3 regions of the Cryobacterium sp. TMB3-10 genome follow, and region 1 is predicted to be linked to each of the others. Evidence: predicted binding sites of a transcription regulator. Region 1 holds the regulator's gene; each other region holds the start of a gene.

Region 1 (4,158 bases):
CTGCCGCACGACGTCACCGACGAGACCAAGCTCGGCGCCGACCTCACCGGCTGGCTGGCGTTCGCCGACCAGAAGATCGGTCAGGTCGCCACCCTCGCTCGCGGCCTCTCCGAGGGGCAGGCTGCCGTGCAGGCCGATCTCGACGCGGCCACCGCGTCGCTGGAGGCGCGCCGGGTCTCGCCCGGCGTGCGTGACGGAGCCGTACGCGCCCGCCTCGACACCCTCACCCCGGCCGACTTCAGCCGCGGCGACTACGAGGCCCGCCTGGCCGCTCAGGATGCCGTGCTCGACCTGCCCCCGCTGCCGACCACGACCATCGGCTCGTTCCCGCAGACGAGCGATATCCGCCGCGCTCGCGCCCGCCTGGTCTCGGGTGAACTCGCATCCGCCGACTACCAGGAGCTCATGCGCGCCGAGATCGGCCGGGTCGTGCAGCTGCAGGAAGACCTCGGCCTCGACGTTCTCGTGCACGGTGAACCCGAGCGCAACGACATGGTGCAGTACTTCGCCGAGAACCTCGATGGCTTCACCGTCACCGAGAACGGCTGGGTGCAGTCCTACGGCAGCCGGTGCACCCGTCCGTCGATCCTGTGGGGCGACGTCCGGCGGCCGGCGCCCATCACCGTGGAGTGGTCCAGCTACACCCAGACCCTCACCGAGAAGCCGGTCAAGGGGATGCTCACCGGACCGGTCACCATCCTGGCCTGGTCGTTCGTGCGCGACGACCAGCCGCTGGGGGAGACCGCCCGGCAAGTGGCGCTCGCGCTGCGCGACGAGATCGGTGACCTCGAGGCGGCCGGTATCCGGGTGGTGCAGGTCGACGAGCCCGCGCTGCGCGAGCTGCTGCCCCTGAAGAAGAAGGACCACGCCGACTACCTGGATTGGTCGGTCGGGTCGTTCAGGCTCGCTACCGCGGGGGTCGCCGACCAGACCCAGATCCACACCCACCTCTGCTACTCGGAGTTCGGGGTCGTCATCGACGCGATCCGCAACCTGGACGCCGACGTGACCAGCATCGAGGCCGCTCGGTCGAAGATGGAGGTCGTCGCCGACCTGCAGACCAGTGGCTTCGACCACGGCATCGGCCCGGGCGTCTACGACATCCACTCGCCGCGGGTGCCCGGTGTGGCCGAGATCACCGAACTTCTCGAGCGGGCCCTGCAATCGATCCCCGCTCGCCAGGTCTGGGTGAACCCGGACTGCGGACTGAAGACCCGCGGGTATGCGGAGACCGTAGAGTCCCTGCGCAACATCGTCGATGCCACCCGCGCAGTTCGGGCGACGCTGGTCTGACCTGGCCCGCCCTGACTACGCCGGCACAACACGAAGGCCCGACCCCTCGCGGGGTCGGGCCTGTTGTGTGCCTGGAGCGTTGCGGATCTAGACCGAACGCAACACCGCGACGACCTTGCCGAGGACCTCGGCGAAGTCACCCAGGATCGGCTCGAAGTTGGTGTTGCGGGGGAGCAGCCAGGTGTGGCCGTCGCGCTGTCGCAGCACCTTCACCGTGGCTTCGCCGTCGAGCATGGCGGCGACGATCTCGCCGTTCTCCGCGGTCTTCTGCTGGCGGATGACCACCCAGTCGCCATCGCAGATGGCGGCGTCGATCATCGAATCACCGACGACCTTGAGCATGAACAGCTCGCCCTTGCCCACCAGTTGGCGGGGGAGCGGGAAGATCTCGTCGATCTGCTGGTCGGCCATGATCGGGATACCGGCGGCGATGCGGCCGACGAGCGGCACCATCGCCGCATCACCCACCTGGATGCCGGACTGGTAGTCATCGGCGGCGCCTGGCGTGACCTCCTCTGAGGACTGAGGCAGCTCGATGAGCACCTCGAGTGCGCGCGGCCGGTGCGGGTCGCGCCGCAGGTACCCGCTCAGCTCGAGCTGGTGCAGCTGGTGGGTCACGCTCGACAACGAGGACAGACCAACGGCGTCGCCGATCTCGCGCATGCTCGGCGGGTAACCGCGGTCGCGCACCGAACGCTGGATGACGTCCATCACCGCGCGCTGTTTGTCGCTCAGGCTCTTGCGGCGTCGCGTGCCGCCCTTGTCCCGAGGTGTGCTCTGTTGTGCCACGTTGACGCTCCTCTGGTTAGTCGGTTCGGGCTGGTGCTGGTGGGGCTCGTGCTCGCCGGGCTGGTGCTCGTCGAGCTCATACTTCTCGGGCTCGGGCAGCAATGTCGGTGGTGTCTGTTTGAGTGCAGCTACCCGATCGAAACTGTAGCCACAGAGCAGCGGTTCGTAGACATGCATTCGAGTGTGTTGCGGAATCTGTCTCCATAATATCCGGAAACAGGGTTGATTGTTCGAACACTCGAAGATATATTCGGAACATAGATTCGCATCTGGCCCTCCCGGCCGAGGGCCAGATGCGTTACCAGGAGGTTTGACATGAGCGCAGCATATGCAGCACCGGACAACCACAGCCCGGCCACCCCGCCCACCACACACCTGCGGCTGACCCGCCGCGGGCGGGCCGTTTTCACGGCCCTCGCCGCAGTGCCCCTGGTACTCGGCGTCATCGGCATCGCCGTCAACGGCGGCATGGCCGCGGCAGAGGGCAGCGCGGGTATCGGCGCGGCCGCGTTCGACTACGTCACCATTGAGGCCGGCCAGTCGCTCTGGCAGCTGGCCGAGTCTGTCGCCCCCGGACAAGACCCGCGCGACGTGATCATCGACATCGTCAACCTCAACCAGCTGTCCTCCGAGGCCGTGCAGCCCGGCCAGCGCCTCGCCCTTCCCGCCGACTACTGAGCCGCTCAGCCCGAGCCGCTCAGCCCGGAGCCGATCAGCCCGGAGCTGCTCGCCCCGCCCCGCCTCGGATACGAGGGGTCGGCCGCGGGCGCAACTAAGCTTGTTCGGGTGACCAGCCTCGACGACCTGCCCCTGCGTGCCAACCTCCGCGGACAAACCCCTTACGGAGCACCCCAGCTGCACGTGCCGGTGGCGTTGAACGTCAACGAGAACACCCACCCGATCCCGCCCGCGGTCGCCGCCGACATCGCGGAGGCCCTGGCCGAGGCGATCCTCACCGTCAACCGGTACCCCGACCGGGAATTCAGCCCGCTGCGCGACGCCCTCGCGGGCTACCTCGGTCACGGTCTCACCCGCGACAACATCTGGGCCGCCAACGGTTCCAACGAGGTTCTGCAGCAGGTTCTGCAGGCCTTCGGTGGGCCGGGCCGGTCGCTGCTCGGCTACGCGCCGACCTACTCGATGTACTCGATCCTCGCCTCCGGCACCGATACCCGCTGGATCCCCGGCGGCCGCGACGCCGACTACGAACTTTCGCCGGAGACCGCCGCCCGCTGGGTGGAGGAAACCTCGCCCGACATCGTCTTCCTCTGCTCACCGAACAACCCGACCGGCACCCCGTTGTCGCTGGAGACCATCGCGGCCGTCTACGACGCCACCCCCGGCATCGTTGTCGTCGACGAGGCCTACGCCGAGTTCGCACCGGACGGCACCGACAGCGCCCTCACCCTGCTGCCCGGCCGGGAGCGCCTGCTCGTGTCCCGGACCATGAGCAAGGCCTTCGCTTTCGCCGGCGTGCGGCTGGGCTACCTGGCCGCCGACCCGGCTGTCACGGATGCGCTACGCCTGGTCCGGCTGCCCTACCACCTGTCCGCCCTCACCCAGGCGGCGGCCGTGGCCGCGCTCGCCCACACCGGTGAGATGCTCGCCATGGTCGACGACATCCGGGTGCAACGCGATCGCCTGGTGACCGAACTGACGAACCTCGGCTTCAGCCCACTGCGCAGCGGAAGCAACTTCGTGTTATTCGGCGGAGTCTCCGACCCGCACGCGATCTTCCAAGCGCTCCTGGCCGAAGGCATCCTGATCCGCGACGTCGGTATCCCCGGCCACCTCCGGGTCTCGGCCGGCACCGAAGCCGAGACGAGCGCGTTCCTGGCCGCCATCGCACGGCTCCGCCCGATAGCCGAATAAACTAACGCCATGAGCAACGTCACGCCCTCGCCTCGCCGTGCCCACCTGCAGCGCGAAACGAGCGAATCGAGCATCGACCTCTCGATCAACCTCGACGGCACCGGGGTGAGCGACATCCACACCAGCGTGCCGTTCTACGACCACCTGCTCACGGCGTTCGCGAAGCACTCGCTGACCGATCTCACCGTGCACGCCAAGGGCGAC
Region 2 (4,158 bases), on a different contig from region 1:
CACCACCGTGGCCGGGGCCGTGAATCCGGCGGATGCGAGACGGGTGCGGCACAGCTCCCGAGGACAGGACGTCACGATCGCTCGGCGTTCTTCGGGGATGACGGCCATCAGCTCGGCAGCACCGGGCAGGATGGTGATGTCGTCGGTGTCGCTGAGTTCGAGCTCGTTGACCCGGGCGAACGACGTCTCAACCTGGTGAGCCGGGACCAGATCGGCGATCATCTCGCGGCCCGGACGGCCATGCTGCACGCCGGCGAAGAGCGCACCCAGACCCATTTCGTCGGCCCACTGCTGCCAGGACCGGTTCACGGCCTTGGTCGAGTCGACCAGGGTGCCGTCCATGTCGAAAAGTACACCCTGAAAAACCCGCCCGAGCACGGCGTGCGCCTCACTCTCGGCAGCAGGCTCCGGAACCGCCTGCAAAATGCTCTGGAGATCGGCCTCGATATCAGCGCCGGCCATCCTTTCGCCAATGGTGCCGGCCGAGTTTTCGGAGGTCGTCATGGTGATTCCTTTTTCCGAAGCACCTTCGTGGTCACAGTCATGCTTCTCCTTCGACCCTAACGAAGCCGGTTGGCGGGCGGTAATTGCACGAGTGCCGACAGGCTCACGCGACCGGCGGACTCTCAGGCGGTGCTCTACTCGTTCTGTCGTCGGGTTTTCGGGTCGTGGGCGCGGTGTTGGGGTGGTTTTCGCCAGGTTCCGGTGGGGTCGATCCAGTGGGGTGCTTTGACTTCGGGCATGCCCAGGACCATCCGGATTTTCCAGCCGCCGGCGTTGTCGATGCCGTGATGGTGGCGCCAGCACAGCAGCACCCCGTTCGAGACGTTGGTCGGGCCGCCGTGCTGCCACGGTGTCACATGGTGCACCTCGGTCCATTGCGGTGGGCAGGTACAGCCCGGAATGATGCAACCACCATCTCGGGCGGTGATCGCCCTACGTTGCAGCGGCGTGAAGCAGCGGACTGTGTCGCCGAGGGCGAGGACGGCGCCGGTGCCGCCGAAGAAGACCGGCCGGAAGCCGCCGTTGTCGACCATCTGGTTGATCGTCTTCATCGAGATCGGCCCCTCGACGCCGTCGATCCAGCCGACCCCGACCCCGGTGTGCAGGTCGTGCGCGTTCACGTGCACCATCACCGTCGGCGGTATCCCGCCCATGGTCGGGGTGCGGGGGTCTTGGGCGACCTGGACGAGGATGCCGCGAAGGATGTCGGCACGTTTCTGGCCGCCGTCGCGTTCGTCGAGGATCTCGCCGGGCACGAGTTCGCCGGCCTCGATGCGCTGCTGCTCGTCCGTGGACGGGAACGCGGGGGCGCTGCGGGCGGACTGGAAGGTGTTGAACAGGGTCTGCATGATGCCCTTGAGCTCCGGCGTCACCCCGCCGCGCAGCGGGTGCAACCCTTGGCTGAGTTTGCCGAACGAGAATGTGGATTTGGCTTCGAGGATCTCCGCGGTGGGCGCGGCCCCGTCCGGGTTCAACACCGCCTGCCACGTCGCCGCCATCTCCCGGATCCGGTCCGCCGGGAACGTGAACCCGGCCGAGTCGCCCAGGCGAGCGATCGGTCCCGTGCAGGCAGGCCCGGCACCGTCGGTGTCGGTGTGAGTGGCGGTGTTGGTGGCGGTGTTGGTGTCGCCGGGGCCGGGGGTGCGGCCGAATACCGACCCGGTCGCGGATTCCACCAGCTCGGCCTCACCGCCGTCCACCAGCGACTGGTCCGCGTCGAAGCGGCCGTGCACTTTGTAGTCAGCCAGGCCCTTCACGATGTTCTCGGCCGCGTCGATGCCGATCTCGCCGGCGGTCATTGCTGCGGCCACGAACGGGAACTCGGGCTCCAGGACCGTGCCGCCCAGCATCCGCGGGGAGACCTTCTCACCCAGGGCCACGCGTCGTTTCATCTCCGGCACCGACGTGCCGGTCAGCCCGATCAGCAGATCATTCTGGTGCGACGCCCCCAACCGCCAGGCCAACGACTCCGCGCCCAGCCCACTGCGGGACCGGTAACCCACCACGGTCGCGGTGGCCACCCGGGCGGCATCCACCGGCCGGCCGGTGCGCTCGACCATCTGTGTCAATGCGACCACCTCCGGGTCACTCAACGCGTTCACGTCGATGGAATCCATCACCGCCATCACCGTCCGGGCAGCATCATCCAACGCCTGGAGCTTCTGACCGAACGCACCGGTATGCGCGCGCTGCACCCCCGGCAGCTCGGCCGGATCCCGCCACTCGGGCCGCGGCTTGGAGCGGCCCCGACCAATCTGGCCGGGACGGGGCGAGCCTTTGGTGGGGCCAGCCGCAGTGTTCGTGGAAGTGTCGGTCGTGTCGGTGAAAATGGTGGCATCCAGTGCCGGGAGGGGATCCGGACCGGCCAGACCGGTGTTCCAGTCGTGCAGGTTCGACCCGGTGGGAGTCGTTCCCGTCGGTGCGGTGGAGCCATTATCCAGCTCGTCGTCCATACCCCCATTCTCTCACGAATCGCACCTATATGCGAGGAAATGTCAGAAAGTTCCGAAACGGATATCAAAAACATTTCCTAACTGCAGAGGATGGCTCGCGGGGTCTCGACAGGCTCGACCGACGGGGATGGGCGCGTTGTCGGGGACGGGTTGCGGGGTCTCGACACGCTCGACCGACGGGGATGGCGCGTTGTCGGGGACGGGGTGCGGGGTCTCGGCAAGCTCGACCGACGGGATGGGTGCGTTGTCGGGGACGGGTGCGGGGCTGGTTCGACGAGGCCAGCACGGCGTCGACGGCGGTTCAGGGCACCCCCCGAACAGGAATCCCGCGCGCGGCGGCTGCTGCGGAGTTCCACGGGACATGGTCGGACGAGATGGCTACGCTGAGTTCATGAACCTTCCTCCCGTCGCCGCCCGGAAGCCCACGCGGCGTATCCACCACAACGATGTGTTCGTCGACAATTACGAGTGGATGCGCGACAAGGACGCCCCGGAGGTCATCGCGCACCTCACTGCCGAGAACGCATACACGGATTCCCGCACCAGCCATCTTGAGCTGCTGCAGGAGCAGATCTTCGAGGAGATCAAGGACCGCACCCAGGAGACCGACCTCAGCGTTCCGGTGCGCCGTGGGCAGTGGTGGCACTACACCCGCTCGGTGGAGGGACAGGAATACGGCATCCACTGCCGCGCGCCCATCTCGGGTCCGGATGACTGGACTCCCCCGGTCATCGAACCGGCGACCGGCACAGACGCGACCGGCACCGACTCGACCGGCGCACACACGGGTGACGCCGCCCCCGGCCTGCCCGGCGAGCAGGTGCTGCTTGACGACAACGCCGAGGCCGCGGGCCACGACTTCTACTCCCTCGGCAGCTTCGACGTGAGCGACGACGGCAGCACCCTGCTCTACGCCGTCGATATCGAGGGCGACGAGCGCTACACGGTGCGGATACGCACCATCGCCACGGGCGAGAACCTGGCCGACGAAATCCCGAACACCAGCGCCGGCGCGCTCTTCGACCCGAGCGGCCGATACGTGTTCTACACGACCGTCGATGACGCCTGGCGCCCCGATACGGTTTGGCGCCACGAGGTCGGCACCTCGGTCGAGGCTGACGTGACGGTGTTCACCGAGCCCGACGAGCGTTTCTGGGTGGGCGTCGGCCGTTCGCGCAGCAACCGATACCTCATGATCGAGGCCGGCTCCAGCGTCACCAGCGAGACCTTCCTTCTTGACGCCGCCGACCCCACCGGCGAGTTCACGGTGGTCTGGCCGCGGCGCGACAACGTGGAGTACGACGTGGAGCACGCCGTCATCGACGGCGAAGACCGCCTGCTGATCGTGCACAACCACAACGCTGTGAACTTCGAGCTCGTCAGCGTGCCGGCCGCCGATCCGAAGGACCCGGGCCGGGTGGTGCTGCCGCACAGCGAGCGCATCCGCCTGGAAAGCGTCGACGCGTTCCGCGACTTCGTGGTGGTCGAATACCGCAAAGACGGCCTCACCCGGGTGGCCTACGCCACCAAACGCGGCGGCGGCCTCACCGAGATCACCTTTGACGAGGAACTCTTCTCGGTGGGCACCGGCGGCAACCCCGAATGGAACCAGCCGACCATCCGTCTGGGCTACACAAGCTTTGTGACCCCTTCGACGGTCTACGACTACGTGGTCGCCACCGGCGAGCTGCGCCTGCTCAAG
Region 3 (4,158 bases), on a different contig from region 1:
CTGCTCGGCGAGGCGTGGAGCACGTTGCCCGAACGCGACCGCCGGGCCAGGCGGCCCCTGGTCGGCGCGGTCTACCAGGACGTGCTGGGATCATTCGACCCCCGGCTGAGCGTGCGCGAGATCCTCCGCCATGCCGTCGCCGCCACCGCCGGGAGCAGCACCGGAGGTGGTTCGGCGGGGCGCCGCGCCACGGCCGCCCGCGTGTCCGCACTTCTTGACGATGTCGGCCTGGCCGAGACCCTGTTGGATCGCCGGCCCACCGACCTCTCTGGCGGGCAACGCCAGCGGGTGGGCATTGCCCGGGCCCTGGCCTCCAGCCCCCGGATCCTGATCTGTGACGAACCCGTTTCGGCGCTCGATGTGAGTGTGCAGGCCCAGGTCCTCGACCTGCTCGACGAGCTGCAGCGTGAGCTGTCGTTGAGCCTTCTGTTCATCTCCCACGACCTTGGCGTGATCCAGCACGTCAGTGACCACGTCGCCGTGATGAACGACGGCCGGATCGTCGAGACCGGCACCGCCGCCGAGGTCTTCACCAGGCCGGCGCATCCCTATACCCGTGCGCTGCTCGCCGCCGTCCCGCGTCTGGCCTAGTACCAGCGAAAACGAATTCTCGCATCCCGTAAAATTTTGGTGGATTAGTTTCCCACCGTCTCGGCAGTTCGGGCTGCGACTGAACACTGTCTAGTTTGCTGCCTCAGGTGACGAAGCGCCCCCTCGCATCAGTTTGGGGGCGCTTCGCCGAATTAGGTTACGTTAGGACCAAGCGAAACCCGCGCGGGTGTCACCTTGACGGTAGATCGCGGTGAGTGCAAAAACCTTCTTCGCGACCAAGTTCAAAACTGCTGCGGCCTTCGCTCTATTACCTTTTTGCGCATAGTCCCGAAATTGAGCGGCAGCCTGCTGCACTCCTGCTGATCCAGCTGGCACGGTCCCGGCAAGTAACTCGAGAGTGTTATTCGCCTGTCGGATGGCTTCTTCCCTGTTTGCCTGTGGGGTACTTCCTGTCGCGATCCTATTCGCATAGGATTGCAAGTCTGAAGCCATGTTATCGAGTGCGCTGACGTTGGGCTGGATTGCCGCGCTCGCTGATTGCGGCAGGCCGAGACCTAGGGCCAGGGCCAGCGCCGCGACCAAGGCCACAATCAAGACGGGAATCCGTCTGGCTGAAGTGTCAGTGGGTGATGATTGTGAACTGCCTAATGCCAAAGCTCCGTTTACCATGATGTTCCTCTTTCATTTGATGAGTCGATCACTACCGGCTAAGTTGCGGGCGAAATTTCCCCCCCTGCATTCACCGTTGGGGTGAGCCTAGTGGGTCAATAAATCTACGAAGGCTAGTGAAGGCGATCGTCGTGGTCCGGTCCGTCTGCCGTTATGCCAACCGACAGCGGATGCCAACCACGAGCCGTGACCATCAGTTGGGTGACAAGGGCGCTCCCCATCCGCGTAGAAGGTTATTCTTCAGCGTGTTGTTGCGATCGGCAGCGCCAGAGGCGCGTCCTCTCGCGAAGTTTTGGTCGCGTTGCCCTCACCGAAACGGGCGCAAGAACCTTGTTCTGACGCTCGCCGTGCTCCAGTCTGCTCGACTGTAAACTTACATTCGCGACCGCTCCGCGGTGTTTCGGCAGACCCCAGGCCGACCATTGGACGACGAGAGTCTCACCAGCCGCAGGAAGGCCTCCAAGCTCGGCTTCCCATCCTCGTCAACCAGAGCACCTCAGTTCTATGATCAATGAGGCACCCGCCTCGTCGGTCAGTTCACGTTGGTTCGGGCGGCTTTACCCTTGGCGCAGTCAGCGGGGCTAAACGCGTGTGAGCGCTCAGCAACACCGGCATTCCCGCCCGAGGAGGTGCTACACGCCTTCGAACAGATCGCCATCCCAGCAGCATCGACGCTACGTCCACCGCTTAGGGAGCATCTTGAAGGTTTGTGCACGCCACCACCCGATCGGCTTGGAGTCGCGACCCGTTTTGACGCAAAAGGACCGGGTCTTCTCAAAACTGGACAAGAGCAGTCGAGCATCACCACCAAACAGCGTTCCACCTGTGATTTTGACTGGGAAGTCAGGGCAGCAAGGCTGCGGGACCTAGCTGTACTGAGCCGACAGGTTGGTGACATTCGGGGTTAAAAAGGGGAGAACCTCCGGTTCTTGGGGAGATGTCAAAGTCGCCACGAACACGGAGGTTCTCATGCCCCACGCTAATACCCGTTTGACCCTTCATGGAAGGTCGTTGCTGATCGAACGGGTGATCGTCGCTCTTGGCGATTTCGAGGGTGGCGGGACATGTTAGCGAGCGAAGGGACCGTCGATGCGTCCGGGTCCGCGGCTCCTCCACAGGCGGCCGGTTTGAGTGCCTTTCCCCACCCGGTTCTGAAGGGGCTGGAGTGGCGGTGGTCGGTGCAATTATCGGGGTATGAGCAGCCCAGCAGAGCGGTTCCCGACCGACCCGGAGGACCCGGGTCACGACGCCCGCGACAGCGCGGGCGGACCCAATCCCAGCCCGAATCCCAACTCTGAAGCAGCCCCCGATGCCGGCGCAGCGGCGCACGCCCGCCGGCGCCGCCGCACCCTGCAGGAACAGGCCCAAGCCACCCTCGCGCGGAAGGTAGCCACGGCCAGGAAGGCCCACCGCAGCATCGCGAAGGCGACCGCCAAGCGGGCTCGCGCGCTGGCGGACCTGCAGCGGTGGAGTTCCGACCCGGCCACCGCGAAACTGCTCAACCCCGACTACGCCGCCGAGTCGGTGCGCGGGCCGGTCCTCGCCGACGCCGACGCCAGCCCGCGGAAGATCCCGGCGTGGGAGGACCAGGAGATCGCCCGCCGCACGATCACGACCGAGGTCGCCTGCTCGCTGCGCCTGGCCGATCGCACCGCGGAGAACCTGATCGGTGAATCCTCCTTGTTCGCCGGCCCGATGCAGGCCACTTTGACGGCGATGAGTTCCGGCGAGATCAGTTACCGGCATGGCCAGGTGTTGATGGAGCAGCTCAGTTTCCTCCCGCTCGAGGAGGCCGCCGAGTTCGAAGCGAGGTTGCTGCCCGTGGCGAAAGACCTCACGGTCGGCAAGCTCGCGGTGAAGGCCCGGCGGATGCGGGAGCGGGCGCACCCGGAGACCCTGACCCATCGGGCCACCGCCGCGGTTGCCGAACGCGGGGTCTGGTGGGAGGGTCGGGCCGATGGCATGGGCACTCTGACCTGGTACGGCACCGCGGTGCAAACCCAGGCCGCACTCGACATGTTGACCAGCATCGTCGAAACCACCCAGGCCTTAGAACGACACGACGCGTCGATTCCCGAGATGGACCGGCGCACGATCGGCCAGATCTGCGCCGACGCGATGGCCGACCTGGTCCTGGACGGGGTCACCCCCGCCGGCACCGGCGGCGGCATCCGCGGCAGCGTGATGGTCACCGTCCCGGTCTTCACCCTGATGGGCCGAACCATGGAACCGGGATTCCTGGAAGGGTACGGGCCGATCCCGGCCGACACCGCCCGGGAGATCGCTGCCGGCTGCCCCAGCTTCATTCGGATACTCACCCACCCGGAGACCGGGGCCGTGCTTTCGGTCGGAAAAGAACACTACACAGCCCCCGCTGATATGCGCCGTTGGGTTGCGCTGCGGGACGGCACCTGCCGCTTCCCGGGCTGCACCCGGCCCGCCTCCCGCAGCGATATCGACCACACCATCGCCCGGGAACACGGCGGACCGACCGACTACGACAATCTGGCCCACCTCTGCCGCGCCCACCACCGGCTCAAACACCAAACCCTCTGGGCCGTGGTGCAAGAACCCGGCGGGGTGCTGCGCTGGACCTCCCCGGCCGGGGAAACCCACCGCACCTACCCGGAAACCACCCTCGGGCCACCACCCACACTGGCCCCCACACCCGAACCACCGGCGACATCGGCACGGCCGCGGACAAGCGACCTGCCCGACGATCCGCCGTTCTAGTCGGGCGGGTTCGGGCGAACTCCGCTATTCCACGACTACGGAGCGATCGTGACACCGGGGCTGACCCCCGCCGCGAGGGTCCCCGACGTCGCGGTGAGCGTGTAGCTCCCCGCCCGATTCACCCGGCAACCGGCGAACGTCGCCACACCGGACACCGCGGCACGAGGGTTACTGGTACACGTGAGAGTGGCGCCTGCCGGGGTC

The links. The regulator LexA, encoded in region 1, represses DNA repair genes until DNA is damaged. The targets are predictions, from matches to a motif close to TCGAACANNTGTTCGA.
Region 2: E3T22_RS02915 (HNH endonuclease signature motif containing protein) is a predicted target of LexA. The motif match lies at 2,521-2,536, and genes of this name have one in related genera.
Region 3: E3T22_RS10970 (HNH endonuclease signature motif containing protein) is a predicted target of LexA. The motif match lies at 2,240-2,255, and genes of this name have one in related genera.

The regions. Positions count from the first base shown of each region.
Region 1 is NZ_SOGH01000021.1:129,013-133,170, forward strand. Features, by position in the region: gene metE (5-methyltetrahydropteroyltriglutamate--homocysteine S-methyltransferase) at 1-1,293, shown strand, start outside; gene lexA (transcriptional repressor LexA) at 1,381-2,082, opposite strand; gene E3T22_RS12020 (LysM peptidoglycan-binding domain-containing protein) at 2,398-2,760, shown strand; gene E3T22_RS12025 (histidinol-phosphate transaminase) at 2,869-3,954, shown strand; gene hisB (imidazoleglycerol-phosphate dehydratase HisB) at 3,964-4,158, shown strand, end outside.
Region 2 is NZ_SOGH01000007.1:45,427-49,584, forward strand. Features, by position in the region: gene E3T22_RS02910 (HAD-IA family hydrolase) at 1-504, opposite strand, end outside; gene E3T22_RS02915 (HNH endonuclease signature motif containing protein) at 639-2,456, opposite strand; gene E3T22_RS02920 (S9 family peptidase) at 2,848-4,158, shown strand, end outside.
Region 3 is NZ_SOGH01000020.1:611,110-615,267, forward strand. Features, by position in the region: gene E3T22_RS10960 (ABC transporter ATP-binding protein) at 1-591, shown strand, start outside; gene E3T22_RS10965 (hypothetical protein) at 754-1,221, opposite strand; gene E3T22_RS10970 (HNH endonuclease signature motif containing protein) at 2,416-3,954, shown strand; gene E3T22_RS10975 (hypothetical protein) at 3,990-4,158, opposite strand, start outside.